3 regions of the Pseudomonas sp. AC211 genome follow, and region 1 is predicted to be linked to each of the others. Evidence: predicted binding sites of a transcription regulator. Region 1 holds the regulator's gene; each other region holds the start of a gene.
The links. The regulator FliA, encoded in region 1, starts transcription of late flagellar genes. The targets are predictions, from matches to a motif close to CTAAAGTTTNNNNNNNNNNNGCCGNTAA.

Region 2: ACZZZP_RS13475 (flagellar protein MotY) is a predicted target of FliA. The motif match lies at 1,262-1,289, and genes of this name have one in related genera.
Region 3: ACZZZP_RS20945 (methyl-accepting chemotaxis protein) is a predicted target of FliA. The motif match lies at 1,534-1,561, and genes of this name have one in related genera.

What each region holds. Positions count from the first base shown of each region.
Region 1 is NZ_OZ409830.1:1,500,958-1,503,223, reverse strand. Features, by position in the region: gene ACZZZP_RS07335 (protein phosphatase CheZ) at 1-449, opposite strand, end outside; gene ACZZZP_RS07330 (chemotaxis response regulator CheY) at 469-843, opposite strand; gene fliA (RNA polymerase sigma factor FliA) at 928-1,674, opposite strand; gene fleN (flagellar synthesis regulator FleN) at 1,671-2,266, opposite strand, start outside.
Region 2 is NZ_OZ409830.1:2,885,755-2,888,020, forward strand. Features, by position in the region: gene ACZZZP_RS13470 (argininosuccinate synthase) at 1-176, opposite strand, end outside; gene ACZZZP_RS13475 (flagellar protein MotY) at 313-1,224, opposite strand; gene pyrC (dihydroorotase) at 1,373-2,266, shown strand, end outside.
Region 3 is NZ_OZ409830.1:4,430,827-4,433,092, forward strand. Features, by position in the region: gene ACZZZP_RS20945 (methyl-accepting chemotaxis protein) at 1-1,473, opposite strand, end outside; gene aroQ (type II 3-dehydroquinate dehydratase) at 1,739-2,179, shown strand; gene ACZZZP_RS20955 (shikimate dehydrogenase) at 2,182-2,266, shown strand, end outside.

The sequences.
Region 1 (2,266 bases):
AGTTCGATGCGTTTGGCCAATTCGCGGAAAGCTTCGGCACCCAACTCGCGGCGCATAAAGCGACCCCAGTCGGCGCCCAGCGCAGTGGCTTCATCGTTGAGGTCGTTAACCAGCGGCGCACTCTGCTCCACCAGATCCATGGTGCGATTGGCCGCTTTCTCGGTCATCGTCACGACATAGTTCAGGCGTTCGGTGGCGTCGGTGATTTGCGACACTTCCTTGGCATGTGGAACGCGTGGGTCAAGCTGGAAGTTGACGATGGCGTTGTGCAGCTCACGCGTCAGTTTTCCCACTTCGTGGTAAAGACCACGATCACGCACTTTGTTGAGCTCATGAATGAGCTGCACCGCTTCGCCAAAATTACCTTTCTCAAGGCTATCAACGAGCTCGCGGGCATTGGATTTTAGGGACGACTCAAGGTCGCCCATGGGTAGATCGTCGTGCGCCATATTGCCCCCACGGCCGGGATCAGCCGTTAACACGCTCGAAGATTTTTTCGATCTTCTCTTTCAGCACTTGAGCTGTGAACGGCTTCACTACGTAGCCATTCACCCCGGCCTGCGCCGCTTCGATAATCTGATCGCGCTTGGCCTCGGCGGTCACCATCAGCACCGGCAGGTGCTTGAGACGGTCATCGGCGCGAACCGCACGCAACAGGTCGATACCGGTCATACCCGGCATGTTCCAGTCAGTGACGAGAAAGTCGAAGCTGCCGCTTTGCAGCATGGGTAAAGCGGTGGTTCCGTCATCAGCCTCAGCGGTGTTGGTGAATCCCAAGTCACGCAAGAGGTTCTTGATGATCCGTCGCATCGTTGAGAAGTCGTCAACGATGAGGATTTTCATGTTTTTGTCCAAGTCGACCTCCGTACAGTCCTAAACGCACCCAGCACCTGGATGCGCGTTGAATCGAGAAACTGGCAGTGCCGCTCAGCTAGCGCGCCACTCGCTCAAGCGTGCACGCAAACGAGCGGCACACTGGCTATGCAACTGGCTGACCCGCGATTCGCTGACCCCCAGCACTTCGCCAATTTCCTTGAGATTCAGTTCTTCGTCGTAATACAGCGACAACACCAACTGTTCACGTTCAGGCAGTCCAGAGATGGCCGCCGCCAATGCCGATTGGAAGCGTTCATCTTCCAGATCGCGCGAAGGCTCGAAGTGGGTAATGCCAGCGTCTTCACGCAGACCTGTGTGCTCGCCGTCCTGAAGAAGGTCGTCGAAACTGAACAAGCGGCTGCCCAAAGTGTCGCCAAGAATGCCGTAGTAATCCTCGAGACTCAATTGGAGTTCGGCCGCAACTTCTTGATCTTTAGCGTCTCTACCCGTTCGGGCTTCAATTTTTCGGATTGCGTCACTGACCATGCGACTGTTGCGGTGCACCGAACGCGGTGCCCAATCGCCCTTGCGTACCTCATCCAGCATAGATCCACGTATGCGAATGCCGGCGAAAGTTTCAAAACTGGCGCCTTTGCTGGAGTCGTATTTCTTTGACGCTTCAAGCAGACCGATCATGCCGGCCTGGATCAGATCTTCCACCTGCACGCTTGCCGGCAAACGTGCCAGCAAGTGGTAGGCGATGCGTTTGACCAGAGGCGCGTAACGCTCGATCAACTGGTGCTGGGAGTCCTGCGCCTGTGCCTTGCTATACATACGGAGCCCATTGCCTGATGTCATACGGCCGTATCAGCAAGCGGTTGCTGGACCAGACGCTCCACGAAGAACTCCAAGTGCCCACGCGGATTGGCTGGTAACGGCCAGGTGTCGACCTTCTGCGCGATGGCCTTGAATGCCAGCGCGCACTTGGAGCGAGGGAAGGCCTCATAAACTGCGCGTTGCTTCTGTACCGCCTTGCGTACCGACTCGTCGTAAGGCACAGCGCCGACGTATTGCAAGGCGACGTCGAGGAAACGATCAGTCACTTTGGTCAGCTTAGCAAAGAGGTTGCGACCTTCCTGTGGGCTGTGCGCCATATTGGCGAGTACGCGGAAACGGCTCATGCCGTGGTCGCGGTTCAGCAGTTTGATCAGGGCGTAGGCGTCGGTGATGGAAGTGGGCTCATCGCACACCACCACAATCACTTCCTGGGCCGCGCGCACAAAACTCACCACCGCATCGCCGATACCGGCGGCGGTGTCGATCACCAATACGTCGAGGTTGTCACTGATGTCGCTGAACGCCTGAATCAGGCCAGCGTGTTGCATGGGCGTGAGCTGCACCATGCTTTGCGTGCCGGAGGCTGCCGGCACGATGCGGATGCCGCCCGGCC
Region 2 (2,266 bases), 1.4 Mb from region 1:
TCCTTGACGCCCATGGCCTGTGCCTTGGCACGGGCTGGCTCAACTTCTTCGCCTTGACCGAGATCGGCGGTGAATGTCACCACTTCACATTGATAGGTGTCTTGCAGCCACTTGAGAATCACCGAAGTGTCCAGGCCACCGGAATACGCCAGGACAACCTTCTTTACGTCCGCCATGCCATCACTCCACGGGGTTCTACGGAAAACCCGCGATTCTACTGGCCGCGCCGCACAATTTACAGAGGCGCGACAGCTAATGACGATGAAGCGACGGATTCTTTCGTCTAAACGACGGGAAGCGCACAACCTGCAATCAGGACGTGGCAGCAGGTTTTATCGGCGCGGTCGCGGGAGTGGGGGGCGCTGGCGGCATGGGTTCGCGGGACAAATGCACGGTTACCCGGCGATTTTTCGCACGGTTGGCGGCATTAGTGTTGGGAACCAGCGGATAACGCTCACCGTGGAAGCGAACGACAAACTGGCTTTCAGGGATGCCATTGGCCTTGAAATATTCCTGCACGGCTAACGCGCGACGGCGGGACATATCCAGGTTGGTGAGGCGGTTGCCGCCGTTGTCGGAATGGCCGTCCAGCTCGATATGGTTAACGCTCGGATCAGCCTTGAGGTACTGCAGGATGATTTCCAGCTTCGCGCGAGAAAGTTCATCCAGGTCGGCGCCGCCACCCGGAAAGGCCACTTGCACTTGTTTGATCTGGTCGAAATTGACGGGCAGCAGCTTGGTCGTGCAGTCCAGGTAATCGTGGTAGGCCTTGTTGAACTTGACCGGCAGCAGGCGAACTTCAACGCCCTCGCCGCCGTCCGGCATGCGGTGGCGCACTACGGGACTGCGACCTTCCAGTAACCCGGTGAGCATGCGCGCGCCTTGCTGCTGGCTGCTGTTAAAAGGCATGGCGCCGTTGTCGACCGTGACCCGACCCAGATTGATGTCGCCTCGCCCTGGTTGCCACGGTGCTGCGGCAGCAACCAGGGTGGCCGAACCTGCACCCAGCCAGCGTTCGCGGGCTTGCAGGCGGAAAGTGACCTGTTCACCGGCACGGCGTACGAAGTGGCCTTGGCCGAAATCGGTGATGTCCTGCGACAAGCGGCACTCGAATTGATCGCCGTCGACCTTCCATTCGACCTTTTCCAGGCGCGTTTGGAAGGTGATCGCCATGGCCGGCAGGCTGGCGAATAAGCTGAACAAGGCGAGATAGCGCTGGCGCACGGTAGGCTCCATGAAGAATTACGGCGTTCTGAGTGGGGTATCGGTTGGCGTTTGGAAAACTTGATAGCGGGTGCCGCTACCAGGCTTTTCCGGTAGCATTCGCAGCAGTTTTCACCGCACAAATTTCGCTGATCTGGTATCGCCCCCCATGACTGACCGCCTCACCCTGCTGCGTCCGGACGACTGGCATATTCACCTGCGCGACGGCGCGGTGCTGCCTCATACGGTCGCCGACGTCGCGCGCACCTTCGGTCGCGCCATCATCATGCCGAACCTGGTGCCGCCGGTGCACAACGCCGCCGAAGCCGATGGCTATCGCCAGCGCATTCTTGCCGCCCGCCCGGCCGGCAGCCATTTTGAACCGCTGATGGTGCTGTACCTCACCGACCTCACCAGCCCGGACGATGTTCGCAGCGCCAAGGCATCCGGTTTCGTACACGCCGCCAAGCTGTATCCAGCCGGCGCCACGACCAATTCCGATTCCGGCGTGACCAGCGTCGACAAGATTTTTCACGTGCTCGAAGCCATGGCTGAAGTGGGCTTGCCACTGCTGGTACACGGCGAAGTGACGCGCGGCGAAATCGACGTATTCGATCGCGAAAAGGTGTTTATCGATGAGCACTTGACCCGTGTGGTCGAGCGTTTTCCTACGCTCAAAGTGGTGTTCGAACACATCACCACTGGCGATGCGGTGCAGTTCGTCAACAGCGCCCCGGCCAATGTCGGCGCGACGATCACGGCTCACCACCTGCTGTACAACCGCAACCATATGCTGGTTGGCGGCATTCGCCCGCACTTCTATTGCCTGCCAATTCTCAAGCGCAACGTGCACCAGGAAGCCCTGCTGGACGCCGCCACTAGCGGCAGCGCCAAGTTCTTCCTCGGCACCGACTCGGCGCCCCACGCTCAGCACGCCAAAGAAGCCGCTTGCGGTTGCGCCGGCTGCTACACGGCCTACGCGGCGATTGAGCTGTACGCCGAAGCATTCGAGCAACGTAACGCGCTGGACAAGCTGGAAGGCTTTGCCAGCCAGCACGGCCCG
Region 3 (2,266 bases), 2.9 Mb from region 1:
GTTGGTTTGTTGGGCCACGGATTTGATCACGTCGAGCACGCTGCCGATTTTGTCGCTTTCGCGCTTGAGCTCGTTCATGGCATCGGTGGAGTCGCCCACGGCCACAGCAAGGCGCTCGATCTGCGCCACGGCTTCGCCGACAACCCGGTCGCCGTCACGGGCCTGCAAGTCCGCTGCTTTGGCCGCTTCGGAGGCTTCCTCTGCGTTACGCGCCACTTCCTGCACGGTGGCGGTCATTTCGTGCATGGCGGTGGCGACCTGGTCGGTCTCGATCTTCTGATTGTTTACGCCGGCGCTGGTCTGTTCAGTCACGGCAGATAGCTGCTCTGCCGCGCTGGCGATTTGCGTAACGCCATCGCGAATGCCGCCAATCAATTCACGCAGGCCCAGCGTCATGTTTTGCATGCTGGTTTGCAGCTGACCCAGCTCGTCACCGCGACGGGTTTCGATGTCGTGGCTAAGGTCGCCCGACGCGATGCGTTCCACACGGCGCAGCACGGTTTGCAACGGGCCGACAATTTGCCGGGTGATAAACAACGCAGCGATCAGGCCCAGCACTACTGCGATCAACGAGGCCACCAGCAGCACAATTTTCGCCTCGGCTTCTTCCTTGTCGCGCTTGGTGTTCTGACTCACGGTGAGCTGCGCGCAGGCGTCGAAAATCTGTTTGATCTGGACATCCAGAATGGTTTGCGCCGCCGCGATATTGGCCAGCGCCGTAGCGAACTGACCGACCGTAGCGCGGTAACCGTTCAGTGCGTCGGCGGCTTTTTGCAAGCCGGCGGCCTGCTCGCTGGATACTTTGTCCGAGAGCGTTTTGAGATTACCAAGTGCCTGATCAATCGCGGCGAGCGCCGGCTGTTGCAGCTCAACCCGGCCGCTATAAGTGAAGCCGCGCAGCTCGAAACGTGCGGTTTGAATCAGGCTGTTCTGCGCGATCAGGGCGTCGAGCACTTGTTGATGCTGCTCAGCATTTTCTTCGCCGACGGTCTCGGCACGAACCGCCGTCGAAACGTTGCCCACTTCCGCGACTGCCGCGTCGGCGAACTTGCCGAATTGGCCGCGCAAGGCTTCGCGGGTAGCGACAGCCTGGGTCATCTGGTTGAACGCCTGGCGGTACTGGCTGCTGGCATCGCCCGCCTGCTTCAACAGAACCAGGTCGTTCGGCGATTTCATGATTTGGGTGCCGCTCTGAACGCCGGCGTCGAATTTGTCGAGATTGTCGACCACGGCGGCGTTATGGGCGGCGTCGCTGTTTTGCGCGTAGGTCAGGCGAGCAATACGCACGTCGCGGGCAATGGCACCCAGTTTAGAAATGGCCGCCAGCTTGTCGCCGCGCTCGAGCACCGAGCTCAACCCCAGCCAACCGGCCAGCGTGATTAACAGCGTCAGCAGCAGCACCGATGCAAAACCAAGGGCCAGTTTTGCGCCGACACTGATATTGCTCAGCGCCTGAGTAAGCCATCCAAACATGGGAGTCTCCAGAAAAACGAGGCAGAGGCGGCCAGCTCTATCGGCTGGCTCCTGCGCAATATATCGACTTATCCGACACAACCTTAAGGAACATTTGGCGCCCTGATACCGCGTCGGCGGCGGATGCACGTTCGGAGCAAAACTGGTCGATTATCGAACGTCCTACAAACAGCCCATTGACCGAATTAACCAGTTAGTACATTTTCTCCTACACGCTTTTGGCCGCTCGCCTGCCAGAACAACAATAAGAAATGGAGAACGCTTTATGCCCCGTACCGTGCTGGTGCTTAACGGCCCCAATCTCAATATGCTCGGCACCCGCGAACCGGCTACCTACGGCCACGAAACCCTCGCTGATATCGCTGAACTGTGCCGCCGTACCGGCAGCGCCCTGGACCTCAGCGTCGAGTTCGAACAAACCAATCACGAAGGCCGGTTGATCGACTGGATCCACCAGGCTCGCGGCCGCTGCGCCGCCATCGTGATTAACCCGGGCGCCTGGACGCATACCTCGGTCGCCATTCGCGACGCTTTGGTCGCCAGCGAATTGCCGGTGATCGAAGTACACCTTTCCAACGTGCACAAGCGCGAAGAATTCCGTCACCACTCATACGTGTCCGGCATCGCCGTGGCCGTGCTCGCCGGGTTCGGCAGCAACGGCTATCGCATGGCTGTTGAACACGTTGCTCATCTGCTCAAGGCCTGACCATGTCCCGCACCCGCAGCATTCTGGCCGGCCTGATTGGCGCCGGCATTCAGGCCTCGCGCACGCCGGCCTTGCACGAGCATGAAG